3 regions of the Vibrio hippocampi genome follow, and region 3 is predicted to be linked to each of the others. Evidence: predicted binding sites of a transcription regulator. Region 3 holds the regulator's gene; each other region holds the start of a gene.
What was found. Region 3 encodes PurR, which represses purine synthesis genes. Its sites were predicted from a motif close to TNANGNAAACGTTTNCNTNA; they were not measured.
Positions count from the first base shown of each region.

Region 1 (10,282 bases), 1.1 Mb from region 3:
TAATTCCAGTTGCCACTGTGATAACCCATTACCGTATCCAACCACGCATCTTCAGTGCGAGAGTGTTTAGAGCCAGCAATACGAGACAGCACAGCCTCTTGCTCTATGGGATCGATACCCTGCCACGCCCACTGAAAACGCAATACATTTCGATACCAAGAGGTTGGATTTTCAGCTCGTCGCTGCTGCAAGATAGTTTCACTACTCGGCATATAGCGAATAAGGTGGGAGGTTTCCTTGGCCTGCTTGTGTTTTTCAAACAAGGTTTCAGAGATATTCTTACTGGTTTCTTGAGACATACCGGCACCTAATAATGACAGGAGCTTCTATAGTAATAAAAAAAATGACCCAATACAGGGTCATTTTTACAAATATTGCGAAAGCATCTTATTTTTGCTTGCGGTTGATTGGCTCAACATAAGATAGTGCCATATCCCAAGGTTGCTCAATCCAGCAATCTTGTGCGATATCAACAATGTACTCATCAACGAGCTCAACACCCGCTGGCTTAGCACATACTGTGATTAGCTTAGCCTTTGGATACATTTCACGAATTTTGCGTGCTGTATCACCGCTGTCTACTAGGTCGTCGACGATTAGGTAACCTTCACCATCGTGCTCAGGTGCTTTAAGTACTGTCATATCACGTTGATGATCGTGATCGTAGCTAGAGATACAAACGGTATCTACAAAGCGAATACCCAGTTCACGAGCAAGAATCGCTGCTGGTACTAGACCGCCACGGCTAACGCCGATAATGCCTTTCCACTGTTCTGCTGGCATTTGACGCTCAGCAAGTTGACGGCAATATGCGTGCATATTGTCCCATGTGATGATGAATTTGTTAGCCATAATAAAAACCTAATAAAAGACTATAAGCTGATTATCCAGCGAATACGTATTTGACAATAAAGATAGCAGACATTACCCATACGCTCATGGAAACATCGCGACCTTTACCACTCATCGCTTTAATCGCTGCATAAGCAATGAAACCTAATGAAATACCTTCCGCAATAGAGAAAGTAAGCGGCATTAATAAACAAGTAACAACAACTGGTGCCGCTTCTGTAATGTCTCTCCAGTCAATACTAACCAGACCAGACATCATCAAAATCGCAACGTAAAATAACGCACCCGCTGTCGCGTAAGCTGGGATCATACCAGCTAAAGGCGAGAAGAATAATGCAAGTACGAACAAAATGCCAACAACAACTGCAGTTAATCCTGTACGACCGCCAACAGCAACACCCGCTGTACTCTCAACGAATGAGGTCGTATTTGATGTACCTAGCAACGCACCAACCGATGTTGCAGTTGAGTCAGCAAGCAGTGCTTTGTTTAAACGAGGGATCTTGCCGTCTTTGTCGATCAGGTCTGCTTTTTGAGCCACACCAACCAACGTGCCCGCAGTGTCAAACAGGTCAACAAATAGGAAAGCAAAAACAACCGAGATCATGCCGAGTTCAAATACTGAAGAGAAATCAAGCTGCATAAAAGTAGGTGCAATGCTTGGCGGCACAGACATCAGACCGCCCCACTTTACGTCACCAAAGATAATGCCAAGTGCAGTGACCGCAAGAATTGCAATCATAACCGCGCCTTTAAGACCACGGTGAACCAAAGCAATAGTTAGGAAGAAACCAAGCGAAGCAAGCACAGCAGGTAATGAAGTGATATGACCCAAAGAAACGAAAGTCGCTGGATTATCAACAACGATACCGGCATTTTTTAGCGCGATAAAGGCAAGAAATAAGCCGATACCTGCAGAGATACCCGTTCTAAGAGACATTGGAATGGAGTTAATAATCCACTCACGAATCTTAAACACGCTCAATAGAATGAACAGAATACCTGAACAGAACACCGCAGCAAGTGCAACTTGCCAAGTGTGACCCATACCTAAAACGACAGCGTAGGTAAAGAAGGCGTTTAAACCCATACCTGGTGCTTGAGCAATTGGGTAGTTAGCCACAAAACCCATGATAAAACAGCCAATTGCAGCAGCCAAACAGGTTGCTACAAATACTGCGCCGCGATCCATGCCAGCGTCCGAAAGAATTGCCGGGTTAACAAAAATAATATAAGCCATCGTCAGGAAGGTTGTTAAACCTGCGATGACCTCAGTACGAACGGTGGTGCCATTCTCACTGAGCTTAAATAGCCTCTCGAGCATATCAATATCCCTAAATGAATAAAAAGTAAACGGTTGCGTAAACGATTGGCGCGATTATAAGGTTATCAAAAAGCAATTTCTAGTTAGAATTTTAACTCTAAGTTTGTTTTTGTTACAAAAGCATGAAACTTGAACCGTAATCCTTTCCCGTTATATCAGTCACTTACACTATAAATACTTGCCCAAATTAGCTGCTCTATTTTTATACTTTTATCAATAAAGTCATCGAAAGGCTTGGGGTTTAAGAAAGTATTAGGGATCAGGAAGTATAGACAATGCCGATAGGCAAAAAAAACGCCACTCATAGGAGTGGCGGTAGAATAATTTGATTAGCAATTGGGGGTGCAATCAACAACAATTTCTCAAAATATAGGGGTATAAAACTTTCACTCTCTGCAGCTAGCAGCAACAAGGTGTTCTAAACAGCTCTCATCTTCCGTTAACAACACCTTGTCAAAACTCGAACTCTTTCGACCTCAAGTTGTGAAATAGGTAGTTGAACCACTCAACTGGCAACAATATTATCACAATGAAGTTTAATTACAACCATTAAAGTGATCTAAATCACCTAAAACTGCAAATAGTCGCTTTTTCATCCTTAATGTGTAGGAAACTTACAAAAAGATAGCTGCTCAATTGTTAACAATAAGAAACATTATTCAAAATGCACGGTCAATATTTGCCGTTGGCAGTGGGTCACCATTGGCAGCGTTGTACCCTCTAGTTGCCATCACTGTAGGATTTAGGGTCGCTGTAGTCGGTTTTACCTAGGAGTATCCTTGATGCGAACGAAAATCAACACTACTCCCGATACACGACTGGTGGTATTCTTTATGTCTAACAATCACTAGAAAAACAGAGAGACTCGCTAACTGAAGGTCTTTTTGTAACAACAACTATCTAGTAAAGCGCATTTAAAAGGAGAGTTCTGTGTCTGAATTCCACTCTGAAATTAGTCAACTGTCACCCGCTCCGTTATGGCAGTTCTTTGACAAAATCTGTTCGATTCCTCATCCATCTAAGCACGAAGAAGCATTGGCTCAGTACATTGTTACCTGGGCACAAGAGCAAGGCTTAGACGTTAAGCGTGATAAAACTGGCAACGTTTTCATCAAAAAGCCGGCGACGGCTGGAATGGAAAACAAGAAGGGTGTGGTGCTGCAAGCGCATATTGATATGGTGCCGCAGAAAAATGAAGACACCGATCATGACTTCACCAAAGATCCTATTCAACCGTATATCGACGGTGAATGGGTCACTGCGAAAGGGACAACGCTCGGGGCTGACAACGGTATTGGTATGGCTAGTTGCCTAGCGGTACTGGCATCGAATGAGATAAAACACGGTCCACTAGAAGTATTATTAACCATTGACGAAGAAGCGGGTATGACCGGTGCTTTCGGCTTAGAAGCGGGTTGGTTAGAGGGTGATATCCTGCTTAACACCGATTCAGAGCAAGAAGGTGAAGTTTACATGGGTTGTGCTGGCGGTATCGACGCGGCAATCTCTTTTGATATTACTCGTGAATCAGCGCCTGCGGGCTATGTGGCTCAACAATTGACCCTTAAAGGTCTTAAAGGTGGTCACTCGGGTTGTGATATTCATACCGGCAGAGGCAATGCCAACAAGCTGTTAGCGCGTTTCCTTGCTGGACACGCTCAAGAATTGGATGCGCGTTTGATCGAATTCCGTGGTGGTAGCCTGCGCAATGCAATTCCTCGTGAAGCTTTTGTCACGCTTGCGATTCCAGAGAGCAACCTTGCCAAATTGAATCAACTCTATAAGCATTTCACCCGTCTACTCTCTAGTGAGCTTGGTGCTGTGGAAACCGATATTGTTTCATTTAATGAGACAGCCGAACTGCAAGACGTGTTTGCATTAGAGACTCAAAACCGCTTTATCGCTGCGCTTAACGCATGCCCTAACGGTGTGATTCGCATGAGCGACGATATTCAAGGTGTGGTAGAAACGTCTCTTAACCTTGGTGTGATTACGACTGAGCAAGATAACGTTCAGGTGCTATGTTTAATCCGCTCACTGATTGATTCTGGACGTGAGCAGGTGGAAAGCATGCTCGCTTCTGTTGCTGAGCTTGCTGGTGCAACCATCACTTGTTCAGGTGCTTACCCTGGTTGGAAACCTGATCCAGATTCAGAGATCATGGCAGTGTTCCGTGACATGTATGAAGGCATCTATGGTAACAAACCAAACATCATGGTGATTCACGCTGGTCTTGAGTGTGGTCTATTTAAAGAACCTTACCCGCAAATGGATATGGTTTCCTTTGGTCCAACAATCAAGTTCCCACATTCTCCTGACGAGAAAGTGAAAATTGACACCGTTGAGCTATATTGGAATCAAATGGTCGCACTCCTAGAAGCCATCCCCTCTAAAGCCTAGCACCTAGCGCTTATTTTAAAGCCGACTGCGAAACAAACGCAGCGGCTTTTTTTATACCTAAACCCCGTCGACAATTGAGGTCATGGGGCGATAAGTATATATTGAGAACCAGTATCAACTTCAAAGAGAATCCATTATGCAAGTTTACGACTGCTGTCCTCTAGTTCGTGAAATCTACGCTCAAATTGGTAGCGGCGATCAAGGATATATTCCTCAAGCCATCACCTGTGCCTTAAAAACCCTGAATGATATTGCTGCAGATGAGTCTCTGCCAAAAGATACGCGTGAAAGCGCCGCATTTGCTGCTGCTAACCTACTGATTTCTGACTTCGACGATCAGTAAGGCGGTATCATGGATTTAGCAAATTTTAATAACATGGACCCAGTGATGTTGATGAGCATCATCAATATGAAATTGAGAGACGATTTCTCCGGTGACCTCGACCAATTGGTTCGCTACTTTGATATCGACAAGCAGGCACTGATCGACAAACTGGCGGCTGCGGGTTTTGATTTTCTGAGTGAGGCGGGACAGTTCCGCTAATTTAGTCGTGAGTCATCCAGCCAAATGAAACAGGCCACCGAAAAGGTGGCCTGTTTGTTAACTAAAGCGGTTTATTAACTAAAGCGGCTTGTTATCTAAAGCTATTTGTTCGCAAAAAACTGGCGAACGATTTAGTTAAATCGTAAACACTTGATAATCTTTTAATTCCGGGATCTTACGCTGTAACTCTTGCTCTTGGGTCGCAACATCATCCAGTGAATCACAGTAGTCTTTCGCTTCTTGCTGTAATTGCTTGGACTGCTGTTGGTAAGTATCTGCGAGTTGTGCTTGCAACTCACTCCACTGATTCTGTAGTTCGGTAAGATTAAATGAGCCATCTTGCTGCATTTTTTCTTGCATCACTTGAAAAGCACTGGCAAAAAACTCTTTATCAAAGGATTCTCTGGCTTTGGCGAAATCTTGTTGCCAGTTATCCATAAACGAGCTGAATGCCTCTGATTTCAAGACAAACTCATCCCCTTGTTGATAGCGTGACGACACATCATTGAAAAACTCGGTGATTACCTGCTTCACATTCTGGAATGCTTCTGAGTTGTCAAAGCTTGCCGCTACATCATCAATAATGTCATGTGAAAGAGCTAAGCCGTTCTCTGCCAACTTCTTCGCTTGAGGAAGATGTTTATTCATGTTCTGGCGGTACGCTTCAAGCGCGTCCTGTTGAAGTTGGTCGAGCTCTATTTTTTTGCCATTGATATGCAGATTGTTATCTTTATCAATTAACACCTTAGAGTTGGACTCACCCACAATTTCCACTTGCTGACCATCAAGGTGTACTTCATTTTTTATATCAACACGACAGGCTTCTAGCGCCGAAGCCTTTGAACTCATTAGCGCTAGCCCTAGCAGTAAAGTGCTACTGGAGAGTGCTTTTACAAATTTCATTACCCTATCCTCTTACGACGTCATTCATCACCCAATGGGTTAATGCAGCGCCACTATAGCATAGTAAACACTGCGCTCACCAACCTGAACCTCTACCTCATCGTCAAGTTGCTTATTATGCAGCTTTTTACCCAGTGGTGATTCCGGCGTTACGGTGGTGAGTGCAAATTGAGGCAGTTTTATCCCGCCAGCACAAGGCAACATCATAAACCGCTGTCGTTTGTCATTCTCATCTTCGACTTCAACGATACACGCAAGCGCAACCTTATCCATTGATTTTTCGCTATGAGCAACTAACTGTTCGAGCCTTTTAATGTCGGCATGTATTTGCTGCAATCGTACCGCCTGACCATGAGCAAGATATGACGCTTCCAGCGCCAGAGTGTCATATTTATGCTCTGGCACCGTCTGCTCATTGGTCGCCGCATCGACCGTTTGCGCCATCGCTGATTCAAGGGTTGTCACCTTGTCTTGCAATTGCGCGATCACAGCAGCAATAATTTCAGGCTTGTTCATCTTGTTCCTCAAACATACTCAATTGGCGGCTATTCTCTAACGGCTCTAACATAACATTCAAGCCCAACAGCCGAATTTCACGACCTTGTTGCCGTTCTAATACTTCCACTAACAGCTGTTTAAAGTAATCAAGCTCTAATCGGTTATGGACGTGTTCTATAGTGGTCTGTTTAAAATCGGAAAACTTAACCTTTATACCTTGTTTTATCACATTGCGCTTCGGCTTAGCCGTACTGAGTCGCCGCTCAAGTTCAGGGTATAACTTGTCCTCAATCACCTGCCAGCATTCTTGATACTGCTTAATATTGTGGGTAAACGTCCTTTCTACACCAATAGATTTGCGTTCTCGCTCGACCACAACTTCGCGGGCATCAATGCCATGGCTTTTATTCCACAGTGACGCGCCAAGTCGCCCGAACTTCATTAACAGCGTTCGGTGATCACTGTTTCTGATATCTAAACAGGTATACAGGTTTGCCTTATGAAGCTTCTCTAAGCTGACTTTTCCCACCCCTGGGATCTTACCCAAATCCAATTCATCAATGACCGATTGAACTTGGCTCGGTGCCACTACGAACTGACCGTTGGGCTTGTTCATATCCGAGGCGATCTTGGCTAAGAACTTGAGCGGCGCAACGCCAGCAGAGGCGGTCAGGTGTAACTCGTTCCAGATGTCATGTCGAATCGCTTCGGCAATTAAGGTGGCAGAGTTTTGCAGTTGGGGACAATCGGTGACGTCCAGATACGCTTCATCGAGAGAAAGTGGCTCAATCAATGAGGTATAGCGGCGAAATATTTCGTGGATCTGTTTTGATACTTGCTTATAGACCGACATACGACCCGGTACTAACAGTAAATCAGGACACAACTTGAGTGCTTGACTGGTTGGCATAGCAGAGCGAATGCCGAATTTCCTTGCTTCATAATTACAGGTGCTAATCACCCCCCGCTGGCGCTGACTGCCGCCCACCGCTAATGGCTTTCCTTGATAGCTTGGGTTGTCCCGCATTTCCACAGCGGCGTAGAAGCAGTCCATATCAATATGGATAAATTTTCTCAACGTCTCAGACATAAGCATGAACCACTGTTTTTATATACAGTCAGTATACGGAAGTTTTTTCCGTCCACAAAGAAAAAACCAGCGCTCTTAGCTCAGAGCACTGGTTTTATCAGAATCCATTTGATCATAAACGGCTTTAAGCAATCCGGTCTTTGTCCCAAGCCGCCAATTTTTCGGCTCTAGCTTGCTCTCTTGCTTCGCGTTTTTTTCTGGCGTCACAAGGTTCTGGACAGTTACATACTTTATCAATGCCCATCGCACCCAAGCCGCCGCAACTGCCTTTGACCACTTTCTTCTGAAAGATGTAGCCGACTGACATCGCCGCAATGACTGCGAGAAAAATGCCAAAGGTAATTAAAAAGGTACTCATAAATTCAACTCACCCACTATTTATTTAAGTATGGCTTAAAGGCTTCGGATGTCCATTCGACAAAACCTTGCTCTGTTTTAACAATCATCAACATTGGGATGTTCATGCTGTTGGCAATCTCAATAGACGTTTCTTCCCCCAAGACCATAAAACCGGTAGCTAAGCCGTCTGCCGTCATGGATGAAGGATCTAAAACCGTCACTGACACCACCTTGTTTGAGATTGGCTTACCCGTTGACGGGTCAATAATGTGAGAATAGCGCACACCATCGGTTTCAAAATAGTTTCGATAGTCTCCTGATGTTGCCACCGCCATATCACCCGGTTCAATAATCTCTTGAACTTGGCGTGAATCCACATCCGGTTTTTCAATCGCAATGCGCCATTTTACTCCTTCACGATTTAAGCCCTTTAGACGGATCTCGCCGCCCACTTCTACCATATAGTCGTCAATACCGGCATCATTAAGATACTCCGCGATCACATCAACACCCCAGCCTTTGGCAATGGTGGAAAGGTCAACATACAAGCTGCGAAGATCTTTTCTAAGCGTATCTTCTGTGGCAGAAAGGTGTTCAATACCAATTTGAGCGAGGCGCTTATCCAACTCTTGCTGTGTCGGAATTTTATCAGGCCTTGCTTCTGGACCAAATCCCCACAAATTAACCAAAGGACCGACGGTGACATCCAACGCCCCTTTCGTCACTTGGTTGAGGCGAATCGCTTCTTTCACCACAATCGCCGTCTGCTTAGAGACTGGGAACGGCTCGGTTCCGTAGTAGCGATTAAAGCGACTTAACTCAGAATCTTGTCGGTAGGTCGACATCTGAGCATTGACTTGCTCAAGTAATTTGTTGACTTGTTCTTGAATCAGCTCGGGCTTCGGAGCACGGTCCGTCTCGATATATTTGATATTATACAGCGTGCCCATGGTCGGACCGCTCAAATGAATCTGCTCACGGGAATCACTGCAAGCGGTAAACATAAATACCGACACTAAACCTAATAAAATCAGCTTCACTCGGTTGGTTAGATGAAACATACCTTTACTCACCTATGGATAGGATTAACGGTTGGTTTTGAATACTGTTATTGTTCGAGAATTCAATACACAAAACAGACCGCTGTTCGTTCAAAATAATTCTACCTGTCAAAAATAACTATTCTACCAGGCAAAAATAACAATGGCTGACTCATCAGAGCCAGCCATTGTTTACTTATGAGCTTGGCTTAGCCACCAAAGTCATCAAGTAGGATGTTTTCATCCTCAACACCTAGATCTTTCAGCATGCCGATAACCGCTGCGTTCATCATAGGTGGACCACACATGTAGTACTCACAATCTTCTGGCGCTTCATGGTCCTTCAGGTAGTTCTCATAAATAACGTTATGAATAAAACCTGTGTAACCATCCCAGTTATCCTCTGGTGAAGGATCGGATAGCGCAACGTGCCATTGGAAGTTGTCGTTTTCTGCTTGTAGACCGTCAAAGTCTTCCACATAAAACATTTCACGCTTCGAACGAGCACCATACCAGAAAGACATCTTACGCGTAGATTTCAAACGCTTCAGTTGGTCGAAGATATGAGAGCGCATCGGTGCCATACCCGCACCACCGCCAATGAAGACCATTTCATTATCGGTTTCTTTAGCGAAGAACTCACCAAATGGACCTGAAATCGTACACTTATCACCCTCTTTCAGCGACCAGATAAACGAAGACATGATACCTGGTGGGACATCTGGGTTATTAGGCGGCGGCGTAGCGATACGCACGTTCAGCATAATAATCCCTTCCTCTTCTGGATAGTTCGCCATTGAGTAAGCACGGATAGTCTCTTCATTGACCGTCGACTCGTAACGGAACAGGTTAAATTTGTCCCAGTCCTCACGATACTCTTCCGGTACATCGAATTCTGAGTACTTCACATGGTGAGCTGGCGCTTCAATTTGAATATAACCACCCGCACGGAATGGTACCGATTCGCCATCAGGGATCTGCAGCTTAAGCTCTTTGATGAAGGTCGCTTTGTTATCATTAGAGATAACGCTGCATTCCCACTTCTTAACGCCAAAGATCTCTTCAGGAAGCTCGATGTCCATGTCGGTTTTCATATTCACCTGACAGGCCAAACGCTCGCCTTCTCTTGCCTCACCTTTTGAGATGTGGTCAAGCTCAGTTGGCAAAATATCACCGCCACCTGATTTTACTTTTACACGACACTGACCACATGAGCCACCGCCACCACAAGCTGAAGAAACGAATACGCCCGCTCCAGCGAGGGCACTTAGCAGCTTGCCGCCAGGTTGAGT
Region 1 covers NZ_CAKLCM010000002.1:1,731,997-1,742,278, forward strand. Annotated here, with positions in the region: gene frsA (esterase FrsA) at 1-299, opposite strand, end outside; gene gpt (xanthine phosphoribosyltransferase) at 388-852, opposite strand; gene L9Q39_RS10185 (NCS2 family permease) at 884-2,176, opposite strand; gene L9Q39_RS10190 (aminoacyl-histidine dipeptidase) at 3,107-4,576, shown strand; gene L9Q39_RS10195 (YaeP family protein) at 4,713-4,919, shown strand; gene L9Q39_RS10200 (DUF4250 domain-containing protein) at 4,929-5,120, shown strand; gene L9Q39_RS10205 (DUF2884 family protein) at 5,256-6,023, opposite strand; gene L9Q39_RS10210 (GreA/GreB family elongation factor) at 6,063-6,539, opposite strand; gene dinB (DNA polymerase IV) at 6,526-7,611, opposite strand; gene nqrM ((Na+)-NQR maturation NqrM) at 7,736-7,969, opposite strand; gene L9Q39_RS10225 (FAD:protein FMN transferase) at 7,986-8,954, opposite strand; gene nqrF (NADH:ubiquinone reductase (Na(+)-transporting) subunit F) at 9,200-10,282, opposite strand, start outside.
Region 1: L9Q39_RS10185 (NCS2 family permease) is a predicted target of PurR. The motif match lies at 2,198-2,217, and genes of this name have one in related genera.

Region 2 (10,282 bases), 1.6 Mb from region 3:
CGCACCCACAGCATCGACGACGGCCACGTTGGCTATGGGTGATGCTTTAACTATTTGTTTAATGGAGCAGCGTAATTTTAAACCTGAAAATTTTGCTCGCTTCCATCCTGGAGGGAGTCTTGGTCGCCGTTTGCTAGGGCGAGTGAGTGATGAAATGGTGTGCAAAAACTTACCCGTTATTCATACTCATAGTGTTTTGCCAGAGATTATTGCGAAAATATCGGAAGGTCGCTTGGGGTTAGCTATTGTGTTGAGCGATGGTGAAATTCAAGGGATGATTACAGATGGTGACCTTCGTCGAACAATAGAAAAATATGGTAAAGATTCGTTTTCTATTACTGCTGAGTCAATATATACACCAAACCCGATTACAACTACACCACAAATGTCGATTCAAAGTGCTTATGAATTGATGGATGTATCCAATATAAGTGCGCTAGTCGTTGTAGATGATCGTAAACTGGTAGGTATTTTGAAAAAGTGAGCTTATTAATTATGAAGGCTAGAAATAATGGCTAGCTTTATTTCTAGAATGGGTAAGAGACTAAAAGATCCCTCACTAATAATTGGTGCGCTCAGTGCTTTCGGTGTAAAGCTGTTAGCAGCCGGCGGAGCATTTTTGCTCAATGTTATTGTCGCTCGTAATCTTGGTGCAGAGCAAGCGGGGTATTTTTTCCTAGCGCTGGCCGTTTGTATAATGATTGCCAACCTAACTCGACAAGGGTTGAATAACGCCTTGGTTCGTTTTATTGCTGGTTATAGAGTGTCTGGCGATATAGAGAAAGTTGGTGGTTTATTTAAATATGCGTCTTTACGAGTATTTTTTGTCGGCTGCTTGGTTTCTTTAATTTTATACTTTCTGTCTCCATGGCTTAGTAATACAGTATTTAACAAACCGCTATTGACACCAATACTTGAGGCTGCAAGTTTTTTAATAGTGCCATTGGCTCTGAGTCAATTGATAGGTTTTTGTTTCCAAGGTATGAAAAAGGTTGTACCTGCAATATTTTATCAATCAGCTTTGTTAGCTACGCTCGCTGTCGTGGTACTTTGGCTTCTGTCGCCTGACGATTCATTATCAGCGATTTGGATCTACGTTATTTGTACTTTTACTGTTGCGACACTGGCTTTTTTGCATTGGCTTAAAGTCGTTGGGAGAACTTATGAAGTGCTAGGCGCAAGGGATAAGTATGAAGTTAATCAAGCAATTAAACCACTCTTTTTGATTTTATTGATGTCGCAGGTTACACAGTGGGCGGGGCAGTTGGTGCTGGGTATTTGGAGCACGCCCCATGAAGTTGCTCTGTTTGCAACTGCACAGCGCACAGCAATGCTAACCAGTTTCATCTTGGTTGCTGTTAATGCTATTGCCGCTCCAAAGTTTGCTGAGGCTTTTAAGAAAAATCGCCATGATGAAATTGAACAGATAGCACTTTCATCTAGTCGTCTTATGACCGCAGCCGCCATCCCAGTACTAATATTTATGGTCATTTTTGCTCCTTGGTTAATGAGCTTATTTGGTCCTAGTTTTGCGGAAAGTGCGATAATATTACGAATTCTTGCAGTTGGACAGTTTATTAATGTTATTACTGGTTCAGTAGGTTATTTATTACAAATGACAGCGAATGAGCGTGTGTTACGAAATAACATGGCTATATCAACGCTAATTCTTGTTGTGGGTTCAGTTATATTCACACCTATTTTGGGTATGTTAGGGGTAGCTGTGATTACAGCATTGGCTATCGCAACGCAAAATATATTGTGTATATATCAAGTGAAAAGGATTTTTGGCTTTAACACTTTAAATATTTTTGCTCGATAGTATTTATGAATTAAAGTCACTAAGAAAACTTTAAGAGGTATAGTTGTATGAGTGAATTGCAAACATTGGAACATGCTTGCAGGTTGGATCTTAAGGGTAATTTTTCTGCAAGTAAAAATAAAAAATTCCTTATATTAAGTGATACTCTGTCTTTTTTTGTGGCGGCTTTAATAGGAAGTGTCACTTATTTCTCTAGCTTCAATTTTTTTGATTTCGAAATAAATAACGATACAGTAACTAGAGCAATTGTATTCTCAAGTGTGACATTTTTATCAATCGCTTGGTTTTGGGGTAGTAAGCGTCACTACACGTATCGAAAACCATTTTGGGATGAACTTAGAGAATCCTATATAACTTTGTCATCTATCGCACTTATTGATTTGGCATTAACAACATTTGTTGCATTGGAAGCTAAACCGATGGTTTGGTTAATTACCTGGTCAAGTTTGTTTGTTATTTTGCCTTTGTTTCGAGCTTGTACAAAGTACTATTTGAATCTAGTTGGTTCATGGGCGATGCCAAGTGTTATTATTGGTGATGAAAAAAATGCAAATGAGGCATATTTGGCTATTAGAAGTGAACCATCGACAGGATTCAGAATAGACGCTTTTATAGCGCCAAAGTATAAAGTACAGAAGGCAACTTTTGTGGATGATATTCCATATTTATCGCCATTGGATTTCTTACAACAGAGTGAATCTGTTCCATTTAAGATATTTATTGCACTAGAAAAAAACCAAACTGAATTAAGAGATGAGTGGTTTAGAACTCTTGCTAAAATGGGAATAAGTAATATTTCTGTTGTGCCTGACTTACGTGGTGTGCCGCTTGTGGGTATGGATGTATCACATTTCTTTAGTCACGAAGTGATGATGCTTCGGATTAGGAATAATTTAGCTCGAAAGTCATCGCAGTTTATAAAGCGCCTTTTTGATATTTTTGTGTCTTCCGCGCTATTGTTAGTGTTAGCTCCATTTTTTGGTTACATTTCATATAAAGTAACTCGAGATGGTGGCTCTGCGACGTATGGGCATGAGAGGATAGGGTATAAAGGTAAGCCATTTAAGTGCTTAAAGTTTCGCTCTATGGTTATGAACTCTAAGGAGGTTCTTGAGCAGCTCTTAGCGACAGACCCGATAGCAAAGGCTGAGTGGGACAAAGAGTTTAAGCTTAAGCACGATCCACGAGTGACGCCAACAGGTGCTTTTTTGCGACGAACAAGCCTTGATGAATTACCTCAGCTATGGAACGTGCTTAAAGGAGAGATGAGTTTAGTTGGTCCACGCCCAATTATAGATGAAGAGCTTCAACGGTATAAAGAGGATGTTGCCTATTACTTGATGGCTAAACCTGGTATGTCTGGTTTATGGCAGGTAAGTGGTAGGAGTGACACTGACTATGAGACCCGAGTCTATTTAGATGCTTGGTACGTTAAAAATTGGTCATTGTGGAGTGACATTGTTATTTTATTTAAAACCGTTGGCGTTGTTCTGAAGCGTGATGGCGCTTATTAACCATGCTAATTTCGTGATCAAAGGGTGTTTATGCTGACGCTAATAAGCAACTTAAACACCCGCTGTTGTCATTAGTGCTCAGTTTGTAGAATGAAGTGTCTAATTAAATAAGGCAGTTCATACTCAAGACTTTTTGATGGATACCAACCTAAGTTTTTAATTTTGTTCGTATTAACTGAATAGCGTACATCGTGCCCTTCTCTATCCTTCACATGTTGGATCAAGTCGATATGCGGTGCATGGTTTGGAAACAAGCCATCCATCGTTTCACAAATACGGTTAACTATTTCTAGGTTCGCTCTTTCGCATTCCCCACCCACACAGTATGTCTCCCCAACTTTTCCCTTTTCCAGTAGTAACAACATTGCTTGAGCATGATCGTCAACATGCAGCCAATCTCGAATTTGCTGTCCATCACCATAGATAGGCAAAGGGAGCTGTAGATAAGCATTATGGATTAATTTAGGAATCAGTTTTTCCGCATGTTGATACGGTCCATAATTATTGCTGCAGTTACTGATTAAAATCGGCAGTCCATAGGTTCGGTGCCAAGCTCTAACCAAATGATCGGACGACGCTTTAGAGGCTGAATAAGGGCTACTTGGTTTATAGCGGGATCGCTCGGTAAACGGAGCGTCATTAGGTTCTAAATCACCAAAAACTTCATCTGTTGAGATATGGAGTAAACGAAATGCTGACTGTTTGTCCGTTTCTAGGGTGTGCCAATAACCTAATGTACACTGCAATAATTGATAGGTTCCAATAATATTGGTTTGAATAAAGGCGCTCGAGGCGTATATCGATTTATCCACGTGGCTTTCTGCCGCTAAGTGGACCACATAATCAGGCTGGTGTTTATCAAAGGTCGCTTCTAACTGATCTCCATCGCAGATATCGCCATGAATAAAGGTGTAGTTGGGATGTGATTGGTAGTTATCCAGCGACAAAGGATTGACCGCATAAGTGAGCTTGTCAAAGTTAATCACACGATGTGACGTGTTATCAAGTATATGTCTAATCAGCGCAGAACCGATAAAACCAGAGCCACCAGTAATGAGTAGGGTTGATGCTTTCATGGTGAGCATTGTACAGGAGCGAAAGAATATTGGGTAGAGTGGTTGACAGGTGTCGATAATCTTAACTAAGCCTCACTTTTTCGCCTTAGCTTCCATCGTCAAACTTGCTATACTCCCATTCATCTTTAGTCATATCAGATTATTTATAACTCAGTTAAAGTCGTGGAGGTGGGATGAAAGGGCAAGTTAAAAAGCTCGTTGAAGAGATCAATAGAATTCATAAAGAGTTTTCAGAGTCTTGCTTCGATAAGGGGATGTTTGAGCGAGTGAAACTATCTAGGACAATCTCGAACGTTCCAACCTCTCATATCTATAAATACCGATTGGTGCTTCATGAAAGCATCAATGACTATTTGATGACATCCCATATTGAGTTGAAATTCTTTTATCGAGTAAAAACAAGAGAGAGTATCGACGACAAAATTGTGCGTTATAGTGAGCGTGAAAATCAGTATCCGGTGAACAATTGGCTCAATGATATTTTTGGAGCTAGGGTCATTTTAACCGAGTCTGAGATCGCAGAAGTGATGGAAGAACTGGATAACTGGCAAGATGAACTTGGTTTAAAAAACTGGTATTTGCGCGATAAGGAAGGCTATAAAGGGCTTCATATCTATTTTAAGAATAGTAGTAATTTTTACTTCCCGTGGGAACTTCAAATTTGGGATCGAGAAGATTTAAAATCGAATGTCGAAAACCATGAAAAGTTTAAACGAAGTTTCATTTAACACATTGAACCCTCGCGTTCTAACCTTTCAGCACAAATAATATAGTCAACACGCCAATCATTCTCCCCACTCCGTCATTCCTTTCCATCCCCGTCATTCCTTTGTAGAAAGGAATCTTGTTAAAGCGAACACTTGCTTCAAGTAGCCCCCAGCCTCCGCTGGGGAGACGTAAATCTTGGGGGAGACATAATTTTTTGGGGAGACGTAACCTATTAGGAGAGCTCAATTTTTGGGTTAATCTAGCACCTAGCACCTAGCACCTAGCACCTAGAAAACCTTTATCACCTAATCCGCCATCGTCCTTCTCATCTTCTCTGCACGGTTAAAAAACCAAAACGACACAATACAGAAGAAAATCGTGCCGAGCGCTGAAAGCAGCACGTTAACATTAGAGCTGATTAACATAGCGGCACAGGCTGTCATGGCAAGCGCAACCATCAAAAACTCAAAACAACGACCCATCATTTTGTTCTTGTGGCGGAAAATGGCGTAGCGTAGAGTTAAATTCATGATATCGACCCATTTACAGTTATTAGGATATGAAACTTCAATTCTTTCAACCGGAACACACATCCTAAGTTTGTATAATAGTTATTTTTAATTTTTACGGCATTTTGCATTGTTTGGTTATTCGTCTCAATGCGCTATTGACAATAAAATCAGTGGTATTTTGTGTTTTTGGTAGAGTATCACAAATTGGCGCAATAATTGCCAGACCGATGGTAAGTGTATTGTTGTTTTTTGTTACTTATGAATTACGTATGTTTTATTATTGTATGCTTTGTGTGAAATAAGCAACTGGCTGTAATAAAGATTGAATTATTTACAAAGATCCTTACAATTCGCGCAAACGTTTGCTCCAGTGCGATATGAGTCGGTTAATTGATTCAAATTCATCAGGTATCGAGAGCAAATCATCATTTCGTCAAATTGATAAGGTTGTAAAGTGAATACCCAAGTAAGTGCAGACCGTACTAAGCAAGGCGGTTGGTTAGAATCTACTTTTAAACTCTCTGAGCGTAAGACCACGGTAGGTACTGAGGTTTATGCTGGTTTTATTACCTTCCTCGCGATGAGTTATATCCTAGCGGTTAACCCAGCCATTTTGGGTGGGATCCCTGGAATGGAGAAGGGCGCGGTATTTACTGCAACCGCACTGGCGGCGGCGCTAGCGACTCTCATCATGGGTATCTGGGGCAACTATCCTGTGATGTTAGCGCCCGGCATGAGTATGAATGGCTTTTTTAAAGGTATGCTACTCAGCGGCTCGGTTGCTTTGGTTTGGCACGAAGCGTTATTTGGTATCTTCTTGTCCGGTGTGTTGTATTTAATCTTGTCTTTGACCAATATTCGCAAAGCTATGATTGAATCAATACCCGAAGATCTTAAGTTGGCGATTACCGTCTCCCTTGGATTGTTTATTGCGTTCTTAGGATTAAAAAACGCCGGTATTATTGTTTCCAACCCTATCATCCTCGTCAGCATGGGCGACATCGCCGACCCTAAAGTTATCATTGCTTACATCAGTATCTTTGTCGCCTTGGGTTGTATGGTACGTGATATCAAATTGGCGACCTTTGTCTCGTTTATTACGGCGATTGTGCTGACTATTCTGGCGGATGTGATGATGGGCACCAACAATGCACCAATCCCCGAACAATTCTTTACCGCACCACCGAGTATTGCCGGTAGCTTTGGCGCTGTGTTTGATTTTTCAGGCTTAACGGCGGATAAGATGTTTGACCTGCTGTTTATTGTCATTATCTTCCTGATTGTCGATTTCTTTGATGGTTTAAGCACGATCATCGGTGTTGGTCGCGATGCGGGGATTATCGACAAAGACGGCAAGGTACCGAATGCCCGCTCTGCGCTGGTGGCGGATGCAGGCGGTACGGTGATAGGCTCGGTATTGGGCACAACTTCAATCACCGCTTTCTCTGAATCGGGGATAGCCTCTTCACAAGGTGCGAAAACAGGGCTTGCTGCGGTCACGGTTGCGGGACTGTTTCTGCTATCACTGTTCATGTATCCGATTTTCTCTATTTTCTCTGCGGGAATGGTGGCACCTGCCATGGTCGTTGTCGGTATCTATATGATTGGTCGACTGGGTCAAATCAGTTGGGACCAGAAAGAGTCACGTATAGCGGCGTTTTTCACCATTATGTTTACGGTTCTTAGTTTTTCTCCTGCGAATGGTATGGCGATGGGCTTTATTAGTTATGCCTTTAGCATGGTTGTAGCAGGCAAAGGTAAGCAGGTTCATCCGGTAATTTATGTGTTGTGTGGACTGTTTATGACGTATTTGATTTTGCTCTAGTTATTGGTCTTAATTAGAATTAACGGTACTATTTCTTGTCAATAACTATTAAGCCCCAAGCGTTGATATACAACGATTGGGGCTTTGTCGTTTATGGTAGCGTTACTGTAGCTTTTTGCAGATTTTGGATAGAGTCGGCGATAATCTTTATGGTACGCTTGAGCTAAATTACGCACAGAAGCGGAAAGATCCGAGGATGATATGTTAGTACCGATAATTATGGCTGGTGGAACAGGCAGTCGACTTTGGCCTTTGTCTCGTGAATTGTATCCAAAGCAGTTTTTAAAATTGTTTGGTGAGCAATCTATGCTTCAGCAAACAGTATCAAGATTACATGGCTTGGAACATCAAGCGCCTTTATTGATTTGTAATGAAGAACATCGTTTTATTGCAGCGGAGCAGATGCGACTGGGTGGCTTCGAGCATTCGGGGATTATCTTAGAGCCAGTGGGGCGTAATACGGCTCCCGCTATTGCACTGGCGGCTATCCATGCACTTACGCAAGCTCAAGAGAGTGACTTACAACAAGATCCTATTCTTTTAGTTCTCGCTGCAGATCACTTGATTGAAAATCAAAACGCTTTTCAAACTTCGGTCAGCAAAGCACTCGACTATGCTCGTAAAGAACATCTTGTTACTTTCGGTATTGTTGCGACAGCTCCAGAAACCGGTTACGGCTATGTTAAAAGAGGTGAAAACCGAGATGACGGGGCGTTTACAGTGGCAAACTTTGTTGAAAAACCAGACGTAAACACTGCACAAGAGTATCTTGATTCTGGCGAATACTACTGGAACAGCGGTATGTTTATGTTCAAGGCGTCAGCGTACCTTGATTCACTGAGAAAGTATCATCCTGATATGCTCGATGCTTGTAAAAAGGCGATGGAAAATACTCAAGCAGATCTTGAGTTTGTTCGAGTCAATAAAGAGGCATTTGAAGCCTGCCCATCCGACTCGATTGATTACGCGATTATGGAGCCTGTGTGCGCCGATGGGCAAGCAGACTTGACGGTTGTGCCTATGGATGCCGGATGGAGTGATGTAGGTTCTTGGTCTGCGCTATGGGATGTATCTAAGAGAGACGGTGATGACAACGCTCACATTGGTGATGTTTTATCGGTAAACTCTAACAATAACTATGTCCACTCAGAGAATAAGTTGATTGCTACCGTAGGCGTCAGTGATATGGTGATCGTAGAAACCAAAGATGCCATCTTGGTGGCTGATAAGTCTCAGGTTCAAGATGTAAAAGCGGTTGTTAAGCAGCTTAAAGAGGCTGGGCGTGGTGAGTATAAAGTCCATAGAGAGGTTTATCGTCCTTGGGGGAAATATGACTCCATAGACGTGGGTCAACGTGACCAAGTAAAACGAATTACCGTCAATCCCGGTCAGAAGTTGTCGATTCAAAAACACTATCATAGAGCTGAGCACTGGATTGTGGTATCAGGAACTGCAAGTGTGACGAATGGTGATGAAGTGATTTTAGTCACGGAAGATCAATCCACCTATATTCCATTGGGCACCATTCATGCTTTGGAAAACCCAGGGAAAATTCCGTTGGAGATGATTGAAGTGCAAACCGGCTCATACTTAGGTGAAGACGACATCGTTCGTTTTGACGATCGCTATGGGAGAGTGTAACTCATGCTTAAAAGTGCAGAAGTAATATCAGGTAGCGGTATTCAATTTGGAACCAGCGGCGCGAGAGGGTTAGTTGAACAGTTTACATCTGATGTCACTGCTGCTTTTACTCACGCATTTATCCATGGAATGCAGCAAGAGTTTAGTTTTGATACCGTCGCAGTGGCAATAGATAATCGTCCAAGCAGTGAACGTATGGCTCAAGCTTGTATTAGGGCTCTAGAGCAAGCAGGTATTAATGCGGTGTATTACGGTGTTGTTCCGACACCAGCTTTAGCGTATGTTGCCATGCAAGATGACATGCCATCCATTATGGTGACTGGTAGCCATATTCCTTTTGATAGAAATGGACTTAAGTTTTATCGCCCTGATGGTGAAATCACCAAAGCTGATGAGCAAGCTATCATTGCTGCCAATGTTGCTTTTGAATCAATAGATGACCTGCCTGAATTGTGTGTCTCACCTAGAGCCGGCAAAGAGTATATTGAGCGTTATACTCGCTTGTTTAGCCCTGATTTTTTAAAGGGTAAGCAGATAGGTATCTATGAACACTCGAGTGCAGGTCGTGATCTTTATGGAGAATTGTTTACTCGTTTAGGTGCAGATGTCCTGTCTCTTGAGCGCAGTAATGAATTTGTTCCAATCGACACCGAAGCCGTCTCGCAAGCCGATCAGCTAAAAGCGAAAGGTTGGGCGGAAAAACATCACTTTGATATGATTTTTTCTACCGACGGAGACGGAGACCGTCCGCTGATCGCTGATGAAAATGGCATTTGGTTACGTGGAGATATACTTGGTCTGCTTTGTTCAAAAGCGCTTAACATAGAGGCGTTAGCAGTACCAGTGAGCTGTAATACATCGATTGAAGCTAGCGGTTTGTTCGATTTTGTCGAGCGTACAAAAATAGGTTCTCCTTACGTTATTGCTGAGTTCGCTACACTCAATGCTCGCTTTCAAAGAGTCGCTGGCTTTGAGGCCAATGGTGGCTATTTGTTGGGAAGTGATGTTGTAATTAACGGTCATCATTTAGCCGCTCTTCCAACCCGTGATGCGGTGCTTCCTGCCATCATGCTACTCCTAGCGGCAAGTGAGACGAGTATCGCACAGTTGACCATGAGCTTACCAAGTCGTGTGACCTGCAGTGATAGAATCCAGAACTTTGCCACTGAACGTAGTCAGCAAAT
Region 2 covers NZ_CAKLCM010000002.1:2,299,840-2,310,121, reverse strand. Annotated here, with positions in the region: gene L9Q39_RS12700 (KpsF/GutQ family sugar-phosphate isomerase) at 1-484, shown strand, start outside; gene L9Q39_RS12695 (oligosaccharide flippase family protein) at 512-1,822, shown strand; gene wbaP (undecaprenyl-phosphate galactose phosphotransferase WbaP) at 1,870-3,336, shown strand; gene rfbB (dTDP-glucose 4,6-dehydratase) at 3,408-4,412, opposite strand; gene L9Q39_RS12680 (nucleotidyltransferase family protein) at 4,586-5,140, shown strand; gene L9Q39_RS12675 (hypothetical protein) at 5,426-5,650, opposite strand; gene L9Q39_RS12670 (NCS2 family permease) at 6,087-7,457, shown strand; gene L9Q39_RS12665 (mannose-1-phosphate guanylyltransferase/mannose-6-phosphate isomerase) at 7,659-9,098, shown strand; gene L9Q39_RS12660 (phosphomannomutase) at 9,102-10,282, shown strand, end outside.
Region 2: L9Q39_RS12670 (NCS2 family permease) is a predicted target of PurR. The motif match lies at 5,983-6,002, and genes of this name have one in related genera.

Region 3 (10,282 bases):
ACCCTTAGAGTGTTTTCACTCATACTCTTTCCTGCTAATTATTGCTTTGCTGCTAAATTATCGTTTTATGGATAACTATCGCTTTACTGCCCATACATGAATGTATCGACCCATGGACAAGTACGGCTCTTGTCGACACAACATCTGTTCCAGTTTTAGAACATCCTCTGCGCTGTAATCGCCCATGTATTGTCTATTGCCAATGTAATCGCTAAATGAACGAATCCCGGATTTACCTTGAATGGTAAAACCGCTCTCCTCAATCCATTTGTAGACATCTTCTGGAACCAGTCCTTTTTGTGGCTGGAGCTTAAATCTCTTGCGGTGTGGCATGCCTTCTAATACGTGAGGAATGTTGCCACAAATAGCATTTTTAAAAACTAACCCATGATGGTTATAAAACATCACTGACGCAACGCCACCGGGTTTCACCTGGGCTAATACCGTTTCTAGTGCGAGTCGCGGATCTGCGAGCCACTCCATTACCGCATGAAACAGTGCCATGTCTACCTGATGATCAAGATGCTGCTCTAACTCTTGGACCGGGCAATTAAGCCAGCGATAATGCTCAAGTAGCCCGCTTTTTTCAACCGATGCCTTAGCTAGCTTCAACATTTCACCAGACAGATCACACAATGTAACATCGTGTCCTCGGCCTGCAATTTTTTGGGATACCTGCCCCAATCCACCACCTGCATCTAACACTTTTAGTCGTGTGTTGGTATCATCTAGCACGGTCAGTGCCGCTGTGATATCTTCCCAAACAATGGTTTGGCGGATCTCACCCTTCTCTGAGCCATAGATATTTTTGGCAAATTTGTGGGCAATATCGTCGAAATTACGGTCTTGCATCTGAGTTTATTAAGTTACTATAACCAGTCGTGCCGCTATTCTGTCATATAAGCGACAGGAATAAAGAGGTATCACCTCTTTTTAGCGTTAAGTGGTGTTTTTTCGGACTATTGTATGTTTGAACTGAAAAAAATTGTCTCAGCCTTTTTGATGCCGTTACCGGCTCTTTTGATTATTGGCTTTTTGGGTCTCGCCCTAATTATGTTTACGTCTCGACGTAAATTTGGCTGTTTGGTGGTTCTACTCTCACTGACCGGCATCCTGCTTATCAGTATTCAACCTATTTCTAACCGTTTGCTGTTACCGTTAGAACGCCAATACTCAGCATTTTTACCGGTAAATGAGCCCATCGATTATGTGATGGTGCTCGGTCACGCTCATGTTGTGGATAGTTCTATCCCTCCAACGTCAGAACTGAGTCCAACGGCGTTAACCCGATTAGCTGAAGGCATCCGTATATTAAGAATGTACCCTAATGCCAAACTGATTTTATCCGGCTACGGTCGTCATAGCGAAACTAGTCATGCTCGAATGATGGCTAAGGTTGCTCTAGCTCTGGGGGTTTCCAAACCTAACATTGTGCTTTTGGAAACAGCAAAAGATACCTGGGAAGAGGCGCGTTTGGCGACGGCTTATGTTCAAGACAGCAATTTAGTCTTGGTCACATCCGCGAGCCACATGCCTCGCGCTATGAATGAATTTACACAAGCAGGGCTTAAACCCTATCCAGCTCCAACCAACTACATCGCGTCCAAGCATCTTCTCAACGGTTGGGAGCGCTATTTGCCTGACTCTCAATATCTTGCTCAAACCGAACTATATTGGCACGAAACTCTGGGGTCACACTGGCGTGAACTGCAAGACTGGGCTGTCGATGTCAGTAACCTTGAGTTCGCCGAACCTGAAGAACCCGAGCTAAATGCAGTGGAAGTAGGAAGCGAAGATGAATTAGAAACGCTCGAAGTGAACGAAACCGAGACAAACGAGATTGAGGAAGTAGAAATTGAGCTAAACAGCGATTCAAGCCAACCTTAATTGTGCGACTGACACTCTGTTTTTTTAGATTCTATTCTGCCTTAACTTAAAAATTGACGGCATCAAAATACAGGCATTGCCATTGGCAATGCCTGTATTTTTTAGTCGGCGAACATATACCCTTCACCGTGTACGGTAATAAATATCTGCGGGTTTTTCGGGTCTAGCTCCATTTTAGCGCGCATGCGGCGGATCAATACGTCAATAGTACGGTCATTGGGTGCATCTACTCGATGACTGATCATATTAAGTATGCGCTCTCGGCTGAGCACCTGATTAGGATAAGAAGATAACGCCACAAGCAATTCATATTCTGCCTTGGTGAGTTTTACTGGTTCCCCACCATTCGTCAGTGAGCGGCGCTGTTTATCAAATATCCAATCACCAAAATGCAGTTTACTTTCTTGCTTATCACTACCTTTGTCCACCGGCGTTTTTCGCGCCAGAGCAATACGCCAAAGTAAATTCTTCACTCTGACCAGTAACTCACGATATTCAAACGGTTTCGTCACATAGTCGTCAGCGCCCATTTCGAGACCAACGATACGATCGATGCTGTCGGTGCGCCCAGTCACCAGCACAATACCGATGTCTGATTGGCTTCTTAATTCACGGGTAAGGGTTAAACCATCCTCGCCCGGCAGATTGATATCTAGCATCACCAGATCGACACTCGATTCAGACAGCACTTGTCTCATCTGCTCACCGTTTTCAGCTTCACTGACGAGATAGCCTTCGTGTTCAAAGTAACCCACGAGTTTGCTTCTTGTCACGACATCATCTTCGACGACCAAAACATGATATTTCATTGTTTCTACTTCTTCTAATCTTGACCCCACTGCCATTTTAAGCGTTACGCTTCAAGATACTAGCAGTGAGTCTATTTATTTAAGAAAACCTTGATTCAGCACCACGCCAATACGCACCCCATTCCTTATGCTTCAAAGTTTAGTTTTAATTTATTCATATTACTTTATATTGTTTGGTTTTTTTTCACATTGTGAGTGACTGTTATTCATATTTTTTGTCTACACTATGAATAACTTGGGTATATACCCATAGAATATTTGCTGGAGAGTACCAAAGTGCAAGAAGTAAAAGCCTTTAATGAACAACGCGCAGAAATCTACTGGTGGTTATCAAGTTTATTCACCAAAGAGTTAACAGAAAGTGAACTAGAGCAATATCAATCGCCAGAGATCCGCGCTTTCTTGTCTGGGTTAGGTGAAAACGAAGCGCTAAAACAACCTATCGACAAATTGGTGGACGCACTGAACCGTCTGCAGGTTCGCCACGATGCTCAACTCGAACTATCCGCCGACTTCTGCGAGCTTTTCTTGAAAAGTGATAAACATGGCGCACTGCCATACGCTTCAATTTATCTTGATAAATCCGGTCTTCTTAATGGCGAACCCGCTTTACAAATGCAGCAATTATTAACCAAGCACAATATTGCCGTCACGAAAGATCTCAATGAACCCGCGGATCACCTCGCCATTGAATTAGATTATCTTGGCAACCTCATTATTCGCAGCAACGAACTTGAGGCTGAAAAACATCTTAACGAAGCGTTCTCAGAGCAAGCTGACTTTATTGAGCAGCACCTACTCACTTGGATCGAACAATTCAGTCAAGCGTGTGAAAAACACGATGAGTTTGGATTTTATTCAGCCTGTAGTGCTCTATTAGTCGCATTTTGCCAATTAGACCTGACTTATCTGCGTCCTTAGGAGTCAGCGTAACTTGCCGATTCTATTGGAAATTCAGTGGCACATCTCGCCACTGATATAAATTTATACAGATTTACATTGCTTGCAATGGATGCTCGACATACAATTCGCCGTTTCAGCGATTTATAGTCGCTCTGGTTAACTTTAAATAGGCATGAAACCTTGCTTATTTACCACTTTCTCTTCGTGTCCGTTTTGAAGCAGAAGGTGAGATATTAGGATATCGCGATGGCAACGATAAAAGATGTAGCTCGTCTCGCTGGCGTTTCAACGACCACCGTTTCTCACGTCATTAACAAAACTCGCTTCGTGGCAGAAACGACACAAGAAAAAGTCATGGCCGCGGTTGACGAGCTTAACTACGCACCAAGTGCCGTGGCTCGCAGTTTAAAGTGTAACACGACCAAAACCATAGGCATGTTGGTGACCCAATCAACCAACCTATTCTTTTCGGAAGTGATCGACGGTGTAGAAAGTTACTGTTATCGCCAAGGCTATACCCTAATTCTGTGTAACACAGGTGGTGTATATGAGAAGCAGCGCGATTATATTCGCATGCTGGCGGAAAAACGTGTCGATGGTATTTTGGTGATGTGCTCCGACCTCACGGAAGAGTTGTTAGAAATGCTTGATCGCCATGCCGATATACCAAAAGTTATCATGGACTGGGGCCCAGAAAGCTCACAAGCGGATAAAATCATTGATAACTCAGAAGAAGGTGGCTATCTAGCCACTAAATTCCTGATTGGTAAAGGTCATACCGATATCGCTTGTTTAAGTGGTCATCTGGAAAAAGCCGTCTGCCAAGAGCGTATTGATGGTTATAAGCGAGCCATGACCGAAGCGGGCATCGAAATGAAAGCTGACCGAATCCTTGAGGGTAATTTCGAGTGTGATACCGCAGTCATTGCAGCAAACCGAATCGCGGCGATGGAAGATCGTCCAACGGCTGTGTTCTGTTTTAATGACACAATGGCACTTGGCTTAATGAGTCGCCTTCAGCAACTTGGTGTCAAAGTCCCTGAAGATATCTCTGTGATTGGCTACGATAACATTGAACTTGCGGAATACTTCTCTCCACCGCTAACGACGGTTCACCAACCGAAGCGACGCGTGGGTAAAAACGCCTTTGAAATTTTGCTTGAGCGTATCAAAGATAAAGGTCATGACAAGCGTATTTTCGAGATGCATCCAGAAATCATTGAGCGTGATTCCGTATTGGATCTCAACAGATAACTTTCATCAGCTAGCAATGTTTGTAATAAAAGCCCGACGCGGGCTTTTACTCTCATGACAGAACTAGTCGATTCATTGCTTTCTAACCACTCTATTTTTTGAACCAACATCACACTTCACAGGTCAAGCCTCCGTTATCGAATCGCTTTTCCTTTATTCTTTAGCTTGTCACGCACAGGGCAAACCACTTGAAAAGGTGGGACGCAAAGCCTCCGGCCTAAACCCAATCAGGTAGGTAGCGGGGTTACCGATGGCAGCAGAGGAATTAACAGCAAATTCTCAAACTTTGCTAACAATTAATAACCTCTGTTTTGCTAATCTCTCGGACCTGATCTAGGTGGCGTAGTTATAGAAACCGAGAAATAAGAAACATGGATAAACCTATCTTAACAAATTCGATGAAGCTGTTTTCCGAAATCGGCGTGGTCAAATCACGCTCAATGTTCGGTGGCTTCGGAATATTTATTGACGACACGATGTTTGCACTCGTCGTCAATGATCGCATTCATATTCGTGCAGACAAATCAACGGCAACCAAATTTCAGCAACTGGCATACCATCCTTACGTTTACCAAAAACGTGGGTTTCCTGTGGTCACCAACTATTTCGCGCTACCTGACGCTTATTGGCAAACCCCAGAAAAGATCATTGAGTACGCAAAAGAAGCATTACAGGTGGCTAAGCAGGCCAAGATTGCCCAACAAAAACCAACCTCGATTCGACTTAAAGATCTTCCGAACTTGCGACTCACAACCGAACGCATGCTAAAGAAAGCGGGCATTGATTCGGTGTCTGAATTGCAACAACAAGGCTCCGTAGAAGCTTTTAAAGCTATCCAACGCACACATAAAGGCAACGTGAGTATCGAATTGCTATGGGCGCTTGAAGGCGCAATTGAGGGCAAACACTGGTCGGTGATTCCCCAAGACAAGCGTCAGCAGCTTGCTGAGTTAATTTAATTCGCGTTGGTTGGCTTGGCTGAAAGGCGAAAGACTTCGCTGAGTCATGAGAAATAGTAACGACTTTTTCAGACCCATTTAATTTACTATTGATGAAAGTTATTCGCTCATCCACCTGTCTACTAAACTATAGAGTGATATAGACAGAGGATAAAAAAGATGACGAAGCAAACTCATGACACGCCCAAGCGCTCCCCAAGTAAAAAACTCATTGTCGGGGTGTTACTGGTTATCCTCGTTGTTTGGGCGGGTATCCATTTCGGTCAATATCTGACTCTTGAAAATGCTAAAGCTCAGCAACTCGCGTTAGCGGAATTTATTGACGCTAATTTTGTTTTAGCGACATCAATTTACTTTTTTGCGTATATCGCTATTACCGCATTTTCTATACCCGGTGCCGCTGTAGTGACGTTACTAGGTGCCGCGCTGTTTGGTTTTTGGACCAGTTTAGGCTTAGTTTCATTCGCGAGTACAATTGGCGCAACACTCGCCTTTTTAAGCAGTCGGTTTTTCTTGCGCGACTGGGTCCAATCCAAATTCGCTTCTAAGTTAACCACCATCAATGAAGGCGTTCGTAAAGACGGCGCATTTTACCTGCTGTCATTGCGCCTTATCCCGGTATTTCCTTTTTTCTTAATCAATCTCTTGATGGGATTAACCCCGATTAAAGCTAGTAAGTTCTATCTGGTGAGTCAGTTAGGTATGCTTCCGGGTACCGCGGTTTACCTTAATGCTGGTACGCAGTTGGCGAATATTGATAGCCTAGCAGGTATCGTTTCTCCGACTGTACTCGCTTCTTTTGCATTGCTTGGCTTGTTCCCAATAATCACCAAGTGGTTAATGAACAAATTTAGACAAACACCACAGGTTCAAGAATAGATGAAGATATTTATTGCCAACTCCCCTGCTGAAGCCCATATCGCACATCAGCAGTTAGTTTCGCAGGGAATACAATCTGAGGTACGAGGAGAGTCGTTGTATGGATTGCGCGGTGAAGTGCCGTTTGACGAAAGTACTCTACCTTACGTGTGGCTAATAGACACGCGTCGAGCACCGGAGGCTAAACGTACCATAGAAAATTGGCAGATCAACCTATCAAACGCGGGAGAAGGCTTAATGTGGCTTTGCCAAGCCTGTGAGGAAGAAAATGAAGCGCAATTCGATATTTGCTGGAATTGCATGCAACCGAATATCAGTGAGGTCAAATCTTAACAGGCGCGTACCGAACGAATAAACGCGATGGAGTAACGATTAAACTCTTCTGGACGTTCCACATTACAAACATGCCCACAGTCGTTAATCTCTAGTAATTGACTCGACTTATGCTCTGCGACCATTTCTTTTACCGGCTTAATAAACATATAGTCCTGATCGCCCATCAAATACAGCGTGGGAATCGGCAGTTCTCTATCTTTAAAGTAACGGTTCAATGGATTCACTTCAGAGGTAAGTTCATACCAACGTTTGAACTCTTTTTGACACAGTTTCTTGGCCTCATGAACAAACATGAGTCTAGACTCTTTTTGACCTCGTTGCGGCATGACAATGTACGCAAACAGGCGATAGAGCCACATATACGGAATCACGTGTTTGCTCATATTGCCGATCTTAACCAAGATCTGAGAACGAGTGTTGAAGCGCGTCACAGCACCACCCAGCACCATTGAGGTGACACGGTCGGTCGCAATCTCAGCCAGATTACGCACGATGATGGTTCCCAATGACATCCCCACAAAGTGAGCGCTCTGAATTTTTAGATGGTCCAACACTTTCAGTATGTCCATTGTGACGGACTTAAAGGTGTATTGATTAGAAATAATGCCTTTTAGCAGATTGTTCGACTTTCCATGCCCTCTTAAATCGACAAACAGTAAATTAAAGTGTTCGCGATAGGCTCTAATTTGCTTAAACCAGATAGAGGAACTGCCGCCTGCTCCATGCACAAATACCACCCACTCTTTACTTGTAGGATGGTGATAAGTTTTATGAAACAGTAAACTTTCTGACATAGATGAATCCAAAAAAATATCAATAACACCGAGACAGCATACCATAATAGCGCTTTAGGTAGAAAATTTCTCCATGAGCTTGGTCCGCTAAATCATGACAAAATGTGTCTAACTCTGGTTAGCTTATTTTAAATTTAGTCCAAATTCCCGAACGCCAACGCCTAAACATCACAATTCCGCGTACCCATTCATCTAATGAGATGGCCATCCAAGCACCAAACACACCCCAACCAAGGTGCAAACCAAATAGATACGAGAAGACAACGCCCAATCCCCACATACTTAATATCCCCATTTGAACGGGGAACTTGATGTCACCGGCTCCTTTGAGCGCAGAAATAAAGATCAGGTTGAACACTCGCCCTGACTCCATCAACACCGAGCCAAGAATCAAAGAGCTCGTCAATAGGACAATCTCTGGCTGGTCAGTAAACAACGCAAGGATCGGTTCGCGCAATGCATAGATCAGTAAACTGGCACTTAGTGAGACAATAAAGCCTACCAAAAAATAGATTTGTACCCGCTTGGTAATCGCACTCACCCAGCCTTTACCTAGATAATAACCGGTTTGAATCTGCGAAGCCTGTCCAAGCGCCAACGAAAAAGCAAAAGAGAATCGAGCAATGTTCTGAGCGTAAGTAAACGCTGCCATTGATGCGGTTCCCATTTGAACCACAAAATAGACAATCGTAATCTGGGCAAGATTGTATGACAGGATCTCACCGGCATTCATCCCACCAATTTTCAATATGCGTGTATAAACATGCTTGGAAATATCACGAAACGTTTTTAATGGAAGATGGATGCCACTGCGACCAACTAATAGACAAAGCAGTAACGTACCCACCACCTGACTGAACACAGTCGCAATCGCGACCCCCTCAACACCGTAGACGGGTAAACCGAATGGCTGATAAAGCGCGATGTAGTTACCAACAATGTTCAACACGCCGCTGATGATGTTCACCACCATAGGTAAGTTGGTATAACCGTGGCTTCGGAAAATTGTCGTCAAAACAATGCCGATGGTCACGTTAAACGTCATCGCTCCGCTAATCAGCAGGTATTCTTGTGCATACTGCTCGACCTGTGGTTCAAGTCCATAATAAGGCAAAAAGTAAATCGCACACATCAGCGCTAAAACGCTCAGTACCGCACCAACCACAAAGGACAATACAATACTCGCCACACCCACATCTTGGGACTGTTGAGGCTTGTCAGCACCGTTATATTGCGCAATCAATATACCAGTACCACTGCTTACAAACATGGAGACAATAATCAAGAAAAACGTTAGCTGAGAAATCACACCCACGGCAGAGACAGCCTTATCCGAATAGCCACTCAGCATGAATACATCACTGGTTCCCAATATAGTGCGCAGCAAGATCTCGACTAAAATAGGCCAAGCGAGAGCCGTAATAGACATACGTTTGTTGATATCATTGCCGTTTGGACTGCAGTTTTTGCCTGTTGGCATACTAGGATGACCTCTAATCACGTTTCTTAAGCATCAAAAAAACCGCTTATCAACAATAAGATAAGCGGTTTTTGCATTGCGGTCACTGTCGTTGATATTTATTCAGACAGTGCTAACTGATACATATCGATGTAACTTTTTGCGGACTCTGTCCAGCTAAAGTCCATGCGCATACCTCGCTGTTGCATGCCGCGCATTATATCCGGATATTGTAAATAAAACAGTAGTGCACGCTGAAGAGTCACTAAAAGTGCATCATGGCAAGGCTCATCAAAGCCAAAACCCGTGGCATTGTCTGGATCATCATCAAAGTCGATGACCGTATCTCTTAGACCGCCAACCTTACGAACAATAGGTAAGGTGCCATAAGCCATGCTGTAAATCTGATTCAGACCACAGGCCTCAAATTCCGAAGGCATTAGGAAGAAATCGGAACCCGCTTCCACCAGATGAGCTAATCTTTCGTTGTAGGTTTCTACAAACGCAAACTTATCTGGATACTGCTGTGCGATTTGCCTCAGATGAGCAGCAATCTGTGGTTCACCGGTTCCTACAATTACCACCTGCACATTATTTTTCAAAAACTGATTAAGAATCGGCAGAATGTAATGGAAGCCTTTCTGGTGAGTCAGGCGGCATACCATGCCGACCATCGGAGTATCTTGATCAGGCAAGCCGAGTTCTTGCTGTAAGGTCTGCTTAGAAGCTCGCTTACCTTGCAACATACTGTCTAACTCATCATTGTAAGTTTGCGGCAAAAAAGCGTCCGTTTTCGGGTTCCATTCTGAATAATCACAGCCGTTAACAATGCCAAATAAGTCCCTAGAACGATGCACAAAATCATCCACTAAACCATGAGCGCCAAGTGGGGTAAGAAGTTCCGCTGCGTAGTTTGGGCTCACCGCGTTAACCTTGTCCGCAAAGGCAATACCAGCACGGAGCATACTCACATGCCCTTCACCGTACTGCAAAAACTCCATA
Region 3 covers NZ_CAKLCM010000002.1:666,202-676,483, reverse strand. Annotated here, with positions in the region: gene mukF (chromosome partition protein MukF) at 1-23, opposite strand, end outside; gene cmoM (tRNA uridine 5-oxyacetic acid(34) methyltransferase CmoM) at 76-852, opposite strand; gene elyC (envelope biogenesis factor ElyC) at 967-1,887, shown strand; gene torR (two-component system response regulator TorR) at 1,989-2,696, opposite strand; gene torD (molecular chaperone TorD) at 2,973-3,617, shown strand; gene purR (HTH-type transcriptional repressor PurR) at 3,846-4,853, shown strand; cyclic di-GMP riboswitch class I at 5,022-5,105, shown strand; gene L9Q39_RS05520 (TfoX/Sxy family DNA transformation protein) at 5,225-5,812, shown strand; gene L9Q39_RS05515 (TVP38/TMEM64 family protein) at 5,972-6,691, shown strand; gene L9Q39_RS05510 (putative signal transducing protein) at 6,692-7,024, shown strand; gene L9Q39_RS05505 (alpha/beta fold hydrolase) at 7,021-7,821, opposite strand; gene L9Q39_RS05500 (MATE family efflux transporter) at 7,940-9,301, opposite strand; gene glgA (glycogen synthase GlgA) at 9,400-10,282, opposite strand, start outside.